One region of the Streptomyces sp. BJ20 genome, then DNA from elsewhere that is predicted to be linked to it. Evidence: riboswitches for the same ligand, from Rfam matches in the RefSeq annotation. Region 1 holds a riboswitch; each other region holds the start of a gene.
The links. A riboswitch is a leader RNA that binds a small molecule or an ion and turns the genes downstream of it on or off. The one in region 1 is predicted to bind cobalamin.
Positions count from the first base shown of each region.

Region 2: linked by a shared signal. The riboswitch ahead of MTR79_RS05695 (ribonucleoside-diphosphate reductase subunit alpha) and the one ahead of MTR79_RS13465 (hypothetical protein) in region 1 are both predicted to bind cobalamin.
Region 3: linked by a shared signal. The riboswitch ahead of MTR79_RS26490 (prenyltransferase/squalene oxidase repeat-containing protein) and the one ahead of MTR79_RS13465 (hypothetical protein) in region 1 are both predicted to bind cobalamin.
Region 4: linked by a shared signal. The riboswitch ahead of MTR79_RS08995 (energy-coupling factor ABC transporter permease) and the one ahead of MTR79_RS13465 (hypothetical protein) in region 1 are both predicted to bind cobalamin.

Region 1 covers NZ_CP094918.1:2,958,239-2,961,545, forward strand. The annotation lists gene MTR79_RS13460 (cysteine synthase family protein) at 1-773, opposite strand, end outside; gene MTR79_RS13465 (hypothetical protein) at 770-1,651, opposite strand; cobalamin riboswitch at 1,891-2,041, opposite strand; gene MTR79_RS13470 (ferric reductase-like transmembrane domain-containing protein) at 2,311-3,300, shown strand.
Region 2 covers NZ_CP094918.1:1,205,893-1,209,199, forward strand. The annotation lists gene MTR79_RS05695 (ribonucleoside-diphosphate reductase subunit alpha) at 1-1,723, opposite strand, end outside; cobalamin riboswitch at 1,848-2,016, opposite strand; gene MTR79_RS05700 (GNAT family N-acetyltransferase) at 2,069-2,572, opposite strand; gene MTR79_RS05705 (sodium:solute symporter family protein) at 2,652-3,307, opposite strand, start outside.
Region 3 covers NZ_CP094918.1:5,857,742-5,861,048, reverse strand. The annotation lists gene MTR79_RS26495 (SCO2322 family protein) at 64-726, opposite strand; gene MTR79_RS26490 (prenyltransferase/squalene oxidase repeat-containing protein) at 723-1,943, opposite strand; cobalamin riboswitch at 2,055-2,191, opposite strand; gene MTR79_RS26485 (cellulose binding domain-containing protein) at 2,318-2,683, opposite strand; gene MTR79_RS26480 (TetR family transcriptional regulator) at 2,635-3,285, opposite strand.
Region 4 covers NZ_CP094918.1:1,956,612-1,959,918, forward strand. The annotation lists gene MTR79_RS08980 (ATP-binding cassette domain-containing protein) at 1-27, opposite strand, end outside; gene cbiQ (cobalt ECF transporter T component CbiQ) at 24-773, opposite strand; gene MTR79_RS08990 (energy-coupling factor ABC transporter substrate-binding protein) at 781-1,152, opposite strand; gene MTR79_RS08995 (energy-coupling factor ABC transporter permease) at 1,149-1,859, opposite strand; cobalamin riboswitch at 1,889-2,072, opposite strand; gene MTR79_RS09000 (ABC transporter substrate-binding protein) at 2,264-3,307, shown strand, end outside.

The sequences.
Region 1 (3,307 bases):
GACAGTCCGGCGAAGACCGCGTGCTCGCGGAGCAGGGCGACGGCGCCGGACATGGCGTGGGTGAAGTCCAGCCAGTGCACGGTGTCGTAGAGGTGGTGGCGGACGTTGTCGAAGACGATGGACGAGCCGATGCCGGCGATGATCGCCTCGGGGTCGTGGTGGTCCTGGCTGCCGAAGGTGACGCTGCCGAAGGGCTGGACGCCGACCAGGCGCACGGAGGGGTCCGTCGCGCGCAGGCGTTCCACGATGCCGCCGGTCGAGGCTCCGGACCCCACCCCGCCGACGACGCTCAGCGACGCGTGCGGGAACTCCGCCGTGATCCGGTCGGCGACCTCCTGGTAGCCGAGGTAGTGGATGTCGTCGTGGTACTGGCGCATCCAGTGGTGGCCGGGACGCTCGGCGAGTATCTCCCGCACCCGTCGCACCCTCAGTTCCTGGTCCAGCCTGAGGTCGCGCGAGGGTCTGACCTGTTCCACCGTGGCGCCGAGGATCTCCAGCTGGGCGAGGGTGGTGGCGTCGACGGTGGTGGACGCGACGATGTGGCATCGCATGCCGTACCGGTGGCAGGCCAGCGCGAGGGCGTAGGCGTAGATGCCGCTGGAACTGTCGATCAGGGTCTGGCCCGGACGGACCGTGCCCCGCTCCAGCAGATGACGGACGGCGGCCAGGGCCGAGTAGATCTTCATCGACTCGAACCGCAGCAGGACCAGGCCGTCGGTGAGCCGGACGAGGTCCGGGACCTTCAGGGCGTCGGCGATGTGGGGGTGGATCACCCGTAGCCTCCTTGGGCGAAGGTGCACTGGTGGCCGAGCGAGTGGAAGAACGCGGAGAGTTCGGACTTGACCTCGGCCCGTGGGCGCGAGGCGAAGAGATAGCCGGCCAGACAACCGGTGTGGGCGACGAAGACGCCGTCGGCGCCGAACCGCTCACGATGGGCCTGCAGGCTGGCGAAGGTCGCCTTGGGCAGCACCTCCTGGGACAACGCGGCGCTGGTCGTCGCGGCACGGGCGACGGCGGCCGGATCGCCCGAAACGAAACCCTTCAGCAGATCGGTCAGGCACCGCTGGTACTCCTCGCCGCGGCGCCGGTAGTGGTCCAGCAGCAGGGGAGTGACGGCGGCGGTGTCCACCGTGCCGGGTTCCGTGACGTAGGCGGTGTGGAAGCCGATGTCCGGGCCCAGACGCCGCACCACCCGGTGCCGGCCGCTGAGGTACAGGGCGAACTCGTCGAGGAAGACGCTGTCGGCGCGCTCGATGTCCGCGAGGACGCCGAGGAGCACGTCCGTGTCGTACGGCAGGGAGAAGACGCGGAACAGGCAGCGCAGTGTCGCCACGATGTCCGCCGTCGAGCTGGCCATTCCCACACCCGCCGGAAGTTCGGAGTGGGTGTGCCAGTCACCCGGGGGCAGGGTGAGGCCGTAGTGGTCGAGGAAGAGCCGCGCCGCTGTCGCCGACTTCTCACCCAGTGCCGGAGTACGCGGCGGTCCCGTCACCGCCCCGGGTGTGAAGTACACCCAGGAGTGGCGGTCCACGGGAAAGGACACCACCGCGATCTCAGGCTCGGTGCCCGCTCGCAGCGGGCCTTGGTAGAGCTCGCCCAGGGTGCCGTGGCAGACACCGGACACCGTGCCGGGGGACAGGCCCCGTTCCATGAGGACACCCGCGCCGGGGCCGAGGGCCGTCCGTCGGTGGCTGCCGGGCGACATGTGGACCAGAGGGCGGAGTGACCGAAGCGAAGCGGCTGGGTCCCGCACAGCATCCTCCTCCGTACCGGTCCTTGGACAGTGACAGGAAGGAGGCGCGGCCACCCGCACGACGTACGACCGCCCGTACCGCCGACCCAGTCCACGAGGTCACGTGCACAGCCCGCGCGGGACGCGGGCGCAGTGGCAGGTCTTCGGACTCGCGGGCTCGTCCGCCGAAAGGGCGGACACCTACCGGCCGTCTCTTCCCCGGCCCTGGCGCGGGCCCAGTGACACCGACGGCTTTCGTTCCCACTCACCGCTGCGGGACAGTCCCGGATTCGCACCGGGTTCCCTCTTGCGTCGCGCCGCCGGGAGTCCGGTCGGACGGGCGGCACGAACCGACTGCGTGCCTCAGCGTAGGCCCGCTCGTACATCCGCGACAGTGGGGCTTCGACGGTTGTCCTGAATGTGGAGGGGAGGCGGAAACCAGGTGCCTTCCCGGCCAGTTGTCGCTGCGGCTCTGGCCGGATTGCGCCTCGGGGGATCACTGCCCCGTCAGCCAGACTTGTTGCCTCACGTCACCTGCGCACCGCTGCCGCGGTGCCCCGTGCCCGGGAGGCCCCCTGATGACGTCGGACACGAGGCCGGACGAGGACGGGGCGGTGGCCCCGGCCGGAAGGCAACGGCCTCCCGGTCACCGCGTCGCTCTGCGCGGTGATCTGCGGGCCGCCCTGCCCGACGCCGGCGCGGCGGTGGTGGTCACGGTGCTGGTGTTCGCCCTCCTGTGGGCGCGCATGAAGTCGGGCGAGTCGGACACCGTCGCGGTGATGCCGTTCATGGACGATCCCGGCACCTACTGGATGTATCTGCTCAGCCAGGCGTTCGGCTGGTCCGCCCTGCTGTGGGCCTGGGGCACGGTCATGCTGGGCCTGTTGCTGTCGGGGCCGCGCCCCGCCCGGTTGCCGGTCTCCCGCCCGGTGCTGGAGCGCTGGCACCGCGCCACGAGCCTGACGACCATGGCGCTGATGTTCGCGCACGCGTTGATGTTCGCGGCGGAACTCGTCCGCTACGAGACGAAGGTGGACTGGGCGGAGCGGCTGTGGGTGGCCTTCGCGGACACCTTCGTGCCGGGCTGGTACGACTCCGGAACCGGCCAGGTCGCCATCCCGATCGGTCAGGGCGCCCTGTATCTGGCGATTCCGCTGGGGCTGTTGTTCTACGTCCGGCACCGCATCGGGGCGAACACCTGGCGCCGGATGCACCGTTTCGTGATCGTCGTGTACGTGCTGAGCGTCTGGCACACCCTGCTGTACGGGACCAACGTCTGGTACGGGGAGTGGCCGCGCACCGTCCTGTGGCTGTTGCAACTGCCCGTCTCCGCACTGCTGTTGGCCCGTCTGCTGCGACCTGCCCGGCGGGCCGAGCGGCTGGGCCTGCCGAAGCGGGGCGCGGGCACGGCCCGTCCCGCCTGGTGGTGGGGACGCGCGGCCGGACGCGTCGTCGCCGGAGCCGTCGTCGTCGGGCTGGTCGTCGTGGCGGTGTCCGGGCGGGACGGCGGACGGGACCGTCCGACCCATCCGCCCGCCACGGCCCCGCACGCCCAGGAAACCGACTGACGGCCGG
Region 2 (3,307 bases), 1.8 Mb from region 1:
CGGGGTGCAGCACGCCCCGCGCGGTGCGGGTCCTCTCCCAGGCGGGCAGCGGGCCGTGCCGCTCGGCCAGACCGGCGGACGTCTCGTACGCGGCGAGCATGATGCGCTCGGCGATCCGGGTGGACAGCGCCTTCGCCTCGGGGGAGTCGAACGGCATCCGCAGCCGGAAGAACACGTCCTGCAGCCCCATCACGCCCAGGCCCACGGGGCGCCATCGGCTGTTGGACCGGGACGCCTCCTCGGTCGGGTAGAAGTTGATGTCGACCACCCGGTCCAGGAACGTCACGGCGGTGCGGACCGCCGCGTCCAGGCGCTCCCAGTCCATGCCGTCCGGGCCGGCGAAGGCCGCGAGGTTGACCGAACCGAGGTTGCAGACCGCCGTCTCCCCGTCGTCGGTGACCTCCAGGATCTCCGTGCACAGGTTGGAGGAGTGGACGACGTGGCCCGGCTCGGCGGTCTGGTTGGCGGTGCGGTTGGCGGTGTCCTTGAAGGTCATCCAGCCGTTGCCGGTCTGGGCGAGGGTGCGCATCATCCGGCCGTACAGCTCGCGCGCCGGAAGCGTCCTGCGGGCCAGGCCCTTCGCCTCGGCGGCCCGGTAGGCGGCGTCGAACTCCTCACCCCACAGGTCGGCCAGCTCGGGCACGTCCACCGGGGAGAACAGCGACCACTGCGCGTCGTCGGCGACCCGGCGCATGAACTCGTCCGGCACCCAGTGCGCCAGGTTCAGGTTGTGCGTACGGCGGGCGTCCTCACCGGTGTTGTCGCGCAGCTCGAGGAACTCCTCGATGTCCGCGTGCCAGGTCTCCAGGTAGACCGCGGCGGCGCCCTTGCGCCGACCGCCCTGGTTCACGGCGGCGACCGATGCGTCCAGCGTCTTCAGGAACGGGACGATGCCGTTGGAGTGCCCGTTGGTGCCGCGGATCAGCGAACCCCGGGCGCGGACGCGGGAGAAGGACAGGCCGATGCCGCCGGCGTGCTTCGAGAGGCGGGCGACCTGGTGGTAGCGCTCGTAGAGGGAGTCCAGCTCGTCCTTGGGGGAGTCCAGGAGGTAGCAGGACGACATCTGCGGGTGGCGGGTGCCGGAGTTGAACAGCGTGGGGGAGGAGGGCAGGTAGTCCAGCCGGCTCATCAGCCCGTACAGCGCGGCGACGTCCTCCAGCGCCCGCTCGCTCTCGTCCTCGGCGAGCCCGCAGGCGACCCGCAGCAGGAAGTGCTGGGGCGTCTCGACGACCTTGCGGGTGACAGGGTGGCGCAGCAGGTAGCGGCTGTGCAGGGTGCGCAGGCCGAAGTAGCCGAACCGGTCGTCGGCGTCCGCGTCGACCAGCGCGTCCAGCCGGGCCGCGTGGAGCCGGACGAACGCGGCGGTGCGGTCGCCGATCAGGCCCTCCCGGTGACCGGCGGCCACCGAGCCGGTGAACGAGGTGACGCCCTGCGAGGCGGCTTCGGCGCGGATGCCGAGGGTGAGCAGCCGGGCGGCGAGCCGGGAGTAGGCGGGGTCCTCGGAGATCAGCCCGGCCGCCGCCTCGGTGGCCAGGTCCCGCAGCTCCGCCTCGTCGGCGGCGGCGGACCGGCCGCGCAGCGCGGCGGCGGCCACCCGGCCGGCGTCGGTGTCGGGCAGGTCGGCGGTCAGCTGGGTCAGGGTCCGCAGCAGCGCGGCCCCGGGGCCGTCGCTCTCCTCGGTCACGCGGGTCGCTGAAGCCGGATCGGCTGGCGCGATGGTCACGTGTGGCTCTCCCTCGCTCGGCACGGGGGCCTCGAAGAGCGCAGGGGGCAGCACACGAACGCACGCGGCGTCGCGTCCACCGGCCCATTCCGCGAGGCCCGGACGTCAGGGCACCCGGACCGGAAGGGCCGGGCGCACTGTCGGCAGGTCCTCGGACTGACTCCCGTGCGCGCCCGTGGGCAGGCATGGGTACACCGTTGCGGGACAGTTCCGGATTCGCACCGGATTCCCCTGCGGCGACAGCGAGCATGAGCATACATCTTGTGTCGGGTGTCGCCGACAGGCCCATATGTTGTGTCGCGCTGGGGTGAGGGTGCGGCCGGGCGGAAGGGCCGTACGGAGCCGTCAGAGGGTCAGTTCGTAGACGAGCAGCATGATGTCGTCCAACTCCGGCAGCGGGTTCCAGTCCCGCCCGGGGGCGCGCGTGAAGCCCAGCCGCTCGTAGACCCGGTGCGCGGAGTGCATCGTGCGCTGCGTGGACAGGACCATCCGCGTGCGGCCGAGCGCTCGCGCCCGGTCGGCACAGGCGCGCACCAGGGCCTCGCCGGCGCCCCGGCCGCGGTGGGCGGGGGAGACGGCCAGCATCCGCATCTCGGCCTCGCCGGGCTCCGCGATGTCGGCCATGGGACCGGGGCCCGGCACGAAGGTCACCCCGCCCAGCAGCGTGCCGTCCGCCACGGCGACCAGAACCTCGGCGGCCGCCGCCCGTTTGCCCACGTCCCGCAGCTGGCCCAGGTAGGTGTCGGACTCCCCGAAGTCCAGCAGTCCGTCGCCGAGATAGGCCTGCGCGGTGATCTCACCGAGTTCCGCGTGCTCGCCGGGCGTCGCCGGCCGGATGACGATGTCCATGCGGGGGAGTCTGCCGTACGGGAACGACAGCGGGCCGCCGGTTTTCCACCGGCGGCCCGCTGCCCTGTGCGCGACGGCGTCAGTGCGCGCTGCCCGCCGTGGCCGGCGGAAGCTCCACCTGCACGCCCGGGTCGCCGGCGTCCGCCGTGTAGTCCCGCGGCTCGGTCTCGTCGACGCCCTCCGGCGCCTTGACCGCCCGCATGACGAAGGTCAGGACGACCGTGACCAGCACGTTGATCACGAAGGCGGTGAGACCGATGTAGCCGATCTCCCCGATGCCCGGGATCTCCTTGGCGGAGCCGCCGAAGTGCTTCTGCGTCGGCGACGCCACCCCGTACGCGGCGACCGTGCCGTAGATCATGCCGACCGCCCAGCCGCCGATCAGCGCCCAGCGGTGGAACCAGCGGGTGAACAGGCCGCCCACCAGCGCCGGGAAGGTCTGCAGGATCCAGATGCCGCCCAGCAGCTGGAAGTTGATCGCGACGGTCTTGTCCATGGTCAGGACGAAGGCCAGCGCGCCCACCTTCACCAGCAGGGACACGACCTTGGAGACCGCGGTCTCCTGCTTGGGGGTCGCGTCCGGCTTGATGAAGTCCTTGTAGATGTTGCGGGTGAACAGGTTCGCCGCCGCGATCGACATGATCGCCGCCGGCACCAGCGCGCCGATGCCGATCGCCGCGAAGGCCACACCGGCGAACCAGTCCGGGAACATGTTCTCGAACAGCTGCGGGATGG
Region 3 (3,307 bases), 2.9 Mb from region 1:
GCGGGCGGTGTCCCCCGCTCCGGGCGCGGACGGGCTAGGCCCGGACGCCCGGAGCGGTCCGTCTCACGCACGGCGACGGACCTGCCAGACGGCGGCGGCGCCCAGCACGACCACCACCGCACCGCCCGCGATCAGCCCCACGGAGGGGCCGGATCCGCCGTCGTTTTGCGCGGAGGCCTCCTCGGCGGTCTCGGCGGCCCCGGTGGCGGCGGACTCCTTGCCGCCCGTGGCGACCTGCTCGCCGCAGCCCTTCGCCGGGTAGCCGGCGATCGCGCACAGCAGGGCGTTGCTGTCGTAGCGCAGCGGCTCGGCGACCGAGGCCAGCGCCTCGGCCGTCGTGGCGTCCTCCGCCACCTGCGCGCAGGCCGTGCGGCCGGCCGGCGGCTTCGCCCCGGACGGGGCGTCGGCGGGCGTGCCGAAGTCGATCACCAGCGCCACCCGCTTCGTGCCGTCCTCGGCGGGCGTCCTCGCGCAGATCGTGTCGAAGTCGGCGGTGCCACGCGGCTTGGCCGCGTCACCCGAGTCCTCGCTGACCGAGAAGCGGAAGCCCTGCACGTCGCCGTCCGCGGGCCGCGACAGCGAGGGGCCCACGGTGGCGTACGCCCAGGCCGAGCCGTCCCGCTCCCAGAAGGACCAGTAGCGGTACCCGGCGGCCTGGGCCTGGCCGGCGCCCGCCAGCAGGGGCAGGAGCGCGGCCAGGAACAGCACGGTGAGGCGGCGGGTCACGGCTGCTGCCTCTTGGTGCGGTTGCTGATCAGGAAGCCGATGCCGATGCCCGCGACCAGGCAGACGCCGACGAACCACCACACGCCGAACGGGGACGACTCGTCCTTCTCGTCCTCGGCCTTCTCCGTCGCCTTCGTGGTCTTCCCGGGGGCGGCCGGGCCGGCGGCCTGGAGCTGCTTCACCAGGTCCGTGCCGCCGAAGTCGCGCGGGTCCGCGCCGGTCGCGTGGGCGGCGAGGATCAGCTGCGCGTAGGCGGCGGGCCCGCTCTGCGCGGCCCAGTCGGCGGCGTTCTTCTCCAGCCAGGCGTACGACTTGTCCGCCTGCGCCGCGTCGCCCCGCGCGGCGAACGCGATCACGGCGTCGGCGGTGTTGCCGAAGTCGGGCTGCTCCTCGCCGCCGGGCGTGACGGCCAGGAGGTGGCCCTCCGCGGTCAGCTCGCCGGAGAGGTGGGCGGCGCCGTTGGCGGCGGCCTGCTCCGGGGTGGTGGCCTTCACGCAGGAGCCTGCCGCTTCACCGTCGCCCTTGCCGGGCTCGACCAGCAGGCCCTTGCCGAGCGCGCCGAGCATGCCCGCCGCCGTGGCGTCCGCGTTGGCGGCCAGCGAGCCGTCCTTCTCCGGCTGGAAGGCGAACGCGCCCGCGCCCTCGCCCGTGCAGGGCAGCTCCAGGCCGAGCAGCGCGTCGTAGGGGGACTTGCCGCTGTTCTTCACCTCGCCGGGCTTCTCGCCTGCGGCGGCGAGCGCGCCGATGACGACGGACGTGGAGTTGGTGTCGCTGGCGCCGCCCGCGGTGTAGCCCCAGCCGCCGTCCTTGTTCTGCACGGACTTCAGCCAGCCGACGGCCTTCTCCGTGACGGCGTCGTGGCCGCCGAGCGCGGCGAGCGCCTGCACGGCGGCGGCGGTCTGGTTGGTGTCGACCATGGTCTTGGCGTCGCACGCGGCGGAGGGGTCGGCACGGAACGGCGCGAAGGAGCCGTCGGCGCACTGCTGGCCGGTCAGCCAGCCGACGGCGGCCTTCGGCGGCTCGGCGCCGGCGGCGTGCTGGGCGAGCAGGGCGAGCGACTGGCGCCACACCCCGTCGTACTGCGGGTCGGTGTCCCCGTACAGCGCGGACGGCAGTTCCTGCGGGGTCGGCGACGGGGACGAGTCGGCTGCGGCCGGTGCGGCGGCGCCGAGGACGGCGACGGCGGCCAGCACCGCTGCGCTGCGGCGGACGTTCATGACGGGCGGGTGCCTCTCCCTGAAAGAGGGCCGGGCAGCGCGGGACACCCCGGCGGCTCGGCTCCGTATACCTCGACGGTGCCCGTGCGCCGGCGGGACGCCGGGCACGTGAGCCGGTCACGATCCGTGCGGAGCATTCCGGCTCACCGTCCCCGGGACGGCTCACGGTTGCGGGTCAGCGCCGGATTCGCACCGGCTTCCCCCCGTACGGGTGTGATACGACCCGGCCACTCTACCCGCCCGTAGAACGGGTGTCCGGGGCGGCCGTGTGCGCGAGGAGAGGCACACAGACGTGAGGTGACGGGGGTCACGGCGCCCGTGAGCCGGTCCGCACCCGGGCGGGTGCGGACCGGGAGGAGGAAGGGCGAGGAGGGTCAGGAGGCGGTGCAGGCGCCGATCTGCGGCGGGGACGCGGAGGAGCCGTCGACGGTGAGGCCGAAGCTGGTCGAGGCGCCGGCCGCCGGCGAGCCGTTCCCCGTGGAGCGGACGGTCATCACGTTGCCGTTGCGGCTGGGTGATCCGTTCCACACCGAGTCCACCTGCTGCGACGACCTCGGGGGCAGCGTCGCGCTCCAGCGGGAGACCGGCGCGCCGGTCGCGGTGATCGTCACCCTGCCGTTGCAGCCGCCGTTCCACTGCTCGGACGTGGTGGAGGCGGCGGTGCACGCCGCGTCGGGGTCGCCCGGGTTCGTCAGCCCTGCCCGGAGCGCGGCGGAGCCGTCAGGTCGATCAGCCGGCACACCGTTTCGATGTCCACGCCCACCTGCTCGATGGAGGCGCGCCCCGACAGCCAGGTGATCAGCGTCGAGTGCCAGGTGTGCCCGATCACCCGTACCGCCGACAGCTGCTCGGGCGTCGGGTCGGTCAGGTCCGTCGCGTCCAGGACGATGGCCGTCGTCCGCCGGAAGACCTGCTCCACCTCCGCGCTCACACTGCGGTCCGCGAACGTCAGCGCCCGCACCATCGCGTCCGCCAGCAGCGGGTCGCGCTGCATCGCGCGGAAGGCCCGCATCAGCGTCCCGGCGACCCGGTCCGCCGCCGTCTCGCCGGCCGGCGGCTTCTTCCGCAGCGTCGCGTGCAGGTGCTCCAGTTGGTCCTGCATCGTCGCCACCAGCAGATGGATCTTCGAAGGGAAGTACCGGTACAGCGTGCCCAGCGCCACCTGCGAGGACTCCGCGACCTCACGCATCTGCACCGCGTCGAAACCGCCCCGCGAGGCCAGCCGCGCGCACGCCTCGAGGATGCGCCGGCGCCGCGCCTCCTGCCGCTCCGTGAGCGGGGAGGCAGGCTCGGCGCGCCCGGCGTCCGGCGCCGCCTTGGTCCTGTGGGCATCCGCGGGCATGGGTCCCGTCCGTGACAGTCGG
Region 4 (3,307 bases), 1.0 Mb from region 1:
CAGTGACACCAGCCCGGATCCGCTCACGACAGGGGCCTTTCCAGTACGAAGGTGAGGGCGGCCAGCGCCGCGAGAAGCGTTCCGCTCGCTGCCGTGAACCGGACGGACACCCGGGCCTCCGGCACCAGCACGCGCAGGGCGCCGTCGTAGCCGCGGCCCGCGAGCCCGGTCTGCAGCCGCGCGGCACGGTCGAAGGACCGGACGAACGCGGTCGCGCCGAGCCCGCCGAGCGAACGCCAGGTCGCCGCGCGGGTGGTGTGGCCGAGCCGCGCCGCCTGTGCCCGGTGCACCCGGCGCACCGAGTCCAGCAGCAGGAAGCTCATCCGGTACGTCACGAGCGCCACGTCCACGAGCGGCGCGGGCACCCCGGCGCGCACCAGGCGTGGCAGCAGGTCCGACATCGGCGTGGTGAACGCGAACAGCAGCACGCCCAGCGAGGCGGCCGAAGTGCGCAGCAGCAACTCCCCGGCGCGCAAGGGCCCGTCGGGGGCGGGCGACAGGAAACCACCGGGCCCGCCCACCCGCACCAGCAGGGTCAGCGCCCCGGTGACGCAGAACCCCAGCGGCACCCGGTACGCCCGCCACAGCCGCCCGGCCGGCACGCCCGCCGGGCCGAGCAGCAGCACCAGCGCGGTGACCAGTACCAGTGCGGCGCCCGGCCACGGGGGCAGCGAGATCGCGAGGACGGTGAGGCCGAGACCGAGGACGGCCTTGTCCACGGGATGGCGGCGGCGCCAGCGGCTGCTGTGCGCCGCCGCGTCGATCGGCAGCACAGGCCTGTCAGTCCCGTCCGCCGTCGGCGCCGGTGGGCACTCCCGCGTCCGCGTCCTGCGCGCCGGCCGCCTCACGGGCCCGCGCCTCACCCTGCCGACGCCCGCGCCGCAGCCCGAAGTAGTACGCCAGGACGCCCGCGCCGAGCGCCGCCTGGAGGGCGAACAGCGCCGACTCGATCTCCCCGGACGGCGGTTCGTACAGCGGTGAGAACCACGGTTCGTAGTCCGGGTCGATCTCGGTGATCGCGGTCTCCGCCTCACCGTCCGCCCCGGCGAACGGCTCCTCCTTGTGGTCGCCGAGCCCGAGCGCCAGCGGGATCACGGCGAGGGCGGCGACCAGCAGCAGGAGCAGGGTGTTGATCCTCGCGTTGCGGCTCATCGGGCCACCGCCTCGGCCGACTCGGCGCGCTTGCCGCCGCCCACCGAGGTGACCAGCACCCCGAGCCGGGTCAGCTCGCCCCTGCTGGACTGCACCAGCAGGCGCATCACCAGCACGGTCAGCAGACCTTCGCTGACCGCGAGCGGGATCTGCGTGACGGCGAAGATGGAGCCGAACTTCCCCAGCGCGCCCAGGAACCCGCTGCCCGGGTCGGGGAACGCCAGCGCGAGCTGGACGCTGGTCACGCAGTACGTCGACAGGTCGGCGGCGAACGCGCCGCAGAAGACCGCGCCCATCAGCGGCACGCCGTACCGGCGCAGCAGCCGGTACACGCCGTACCCCGCCCAGGGGCCGACGACCGCCATGGAGAAGACGTTGGCGCCGAGCGTGGTGAGCCCGCCGTGGGCGAGCAGCAGCGCCTGGAACAGCAGGGTGATGGTCCCGAGCACCGCCATGACCGGCGGCCGGAACAGGATCGCGCCCAGCCCCGTGCCGGTGGGGTGGGAGCAACTCCCGGTCACCGAGGGCAGTTTCAGCGCGGACAGGACGAACGTGAACGCTCCCGACGCGCCCAGCAGCAGCGTGCTCTCGGGATGCTCTCTGACGTCACGGACGAGCGACCGGGCCCCGTGGACGACGAACGGCGCCGACGCGACGCCCCAGGCGACCGCGTGCGCCGGAGGCAGGAAACCCTCGGCAATGTGCATGGCTCAGCAGACCCTCTCCAGCACCTCGTGGATGGTTGACGCGCCTTGGCCGGTCTCCTGGCTGACGGGTACCACCGCCCGTGCTCCGCCTTCCCGGGTCCCGAAGAACCCAGTGGCTGCCCGTGAGGGCTGGAGCCGGACTTCCCGATCACAGTGGCGAGGGCCGCACCGGTATCGCACCGATTTCCCGTCACCAAGGCGTGGTGACAGTAGTCCCCGTCGCGGCCCCCTGACAAGCGGCGACGGGGGCGCGCGGAGGGCGCCCGGCGGCTCGGACTCCGGCGCGCACCTGCGCGTTCGGGCAGCGCGGCGACCGGGGTGACTGGGGGGCCTCCGTCCTGGGCAAGGTCTTCCTGCAACTAATATGCAGGAGCGATTTTCCGGCAAGAGGGATGTGAGGTTCGATGACGACCCGACGACGCATACGGGGTGCCGCCGCCGTGCTGGCGACGGCCGCGGCGGTCTCCGCCTGCTCGGCGCCGGGCTCCGGCACCACGGACGGCGCGGCGGCCGGCGAGTCCGTGGTGATCGGCGTCTCCACCGAGCCCGACACCCTCAGCCCGCTCCTCGGCTACGGCAAGGACGGCAACTCCAAGCTGTTCGACGGCCTCCTCGCCCGCAAGGCCGACATGACCCTGGAACCCGCGCTGGCCACGGCACTTCCACGGATCACGGACGGCGGACGCACCTACACGTACACCCTGCGCAAGGGCGTGAAGTTCAGCGACGGCAAGCCGCTGACCGCGCGGGACGTCGTCTTCACGTACCGCACGGTCCTCGACGACGACACCAACAACACCGCCAGAAGCGAACTCGCGGCCGTCAAGGACGTCCGGGCGGTGGGCGACGACACGGTCGTCTTCACCCTCCACCACCCCTACGCGCCGTTCGCCGCCCGCACGGTGCTGCCGATCGTCCCCGAACACGCCGCCGGCGGGCAGGACCCCAACACCGGCCCCTTCAACACGAAGCCCGTCGGCACCGGGCCGTACGTCCTCGCCGACTGGCGCAAGGGCGAGAAGCTCACCTTCAAGGCCAACCCGCACTACTGGGGCGGCACCCCGAAGGTGAAGAAGCTCACCATGGCGATCGTCGCCGACGACGACGTCCGCGCCACCCGGCTCCGCTCCGGCGACCTCGACGGCGCGGTCCTCCCGCCCAACCTCGCCACCACCTTCAAGAGCGACGACGACAAGAAGACCTACCGGGCCACCTCCTACGACGTTCGCGTCGTCACTCTCCCCAGCGGCAACCCCGTCACCGGTGACACCGCGATTCGCCGCGCCCTCGACCTCGCCGTCGACCGGCAGGCCATGGTCGACAAGATCCTCGACGGCGCCGGCCGCCCCGCCTACGGCCCGCTGCCCGTGGACGACCCGTGGTTCGCCAAGGACGTCGAGCGCTCGCGCGACCTCGCCGAGGCCGGCCGCGTCCTCGACGCCGCCGGC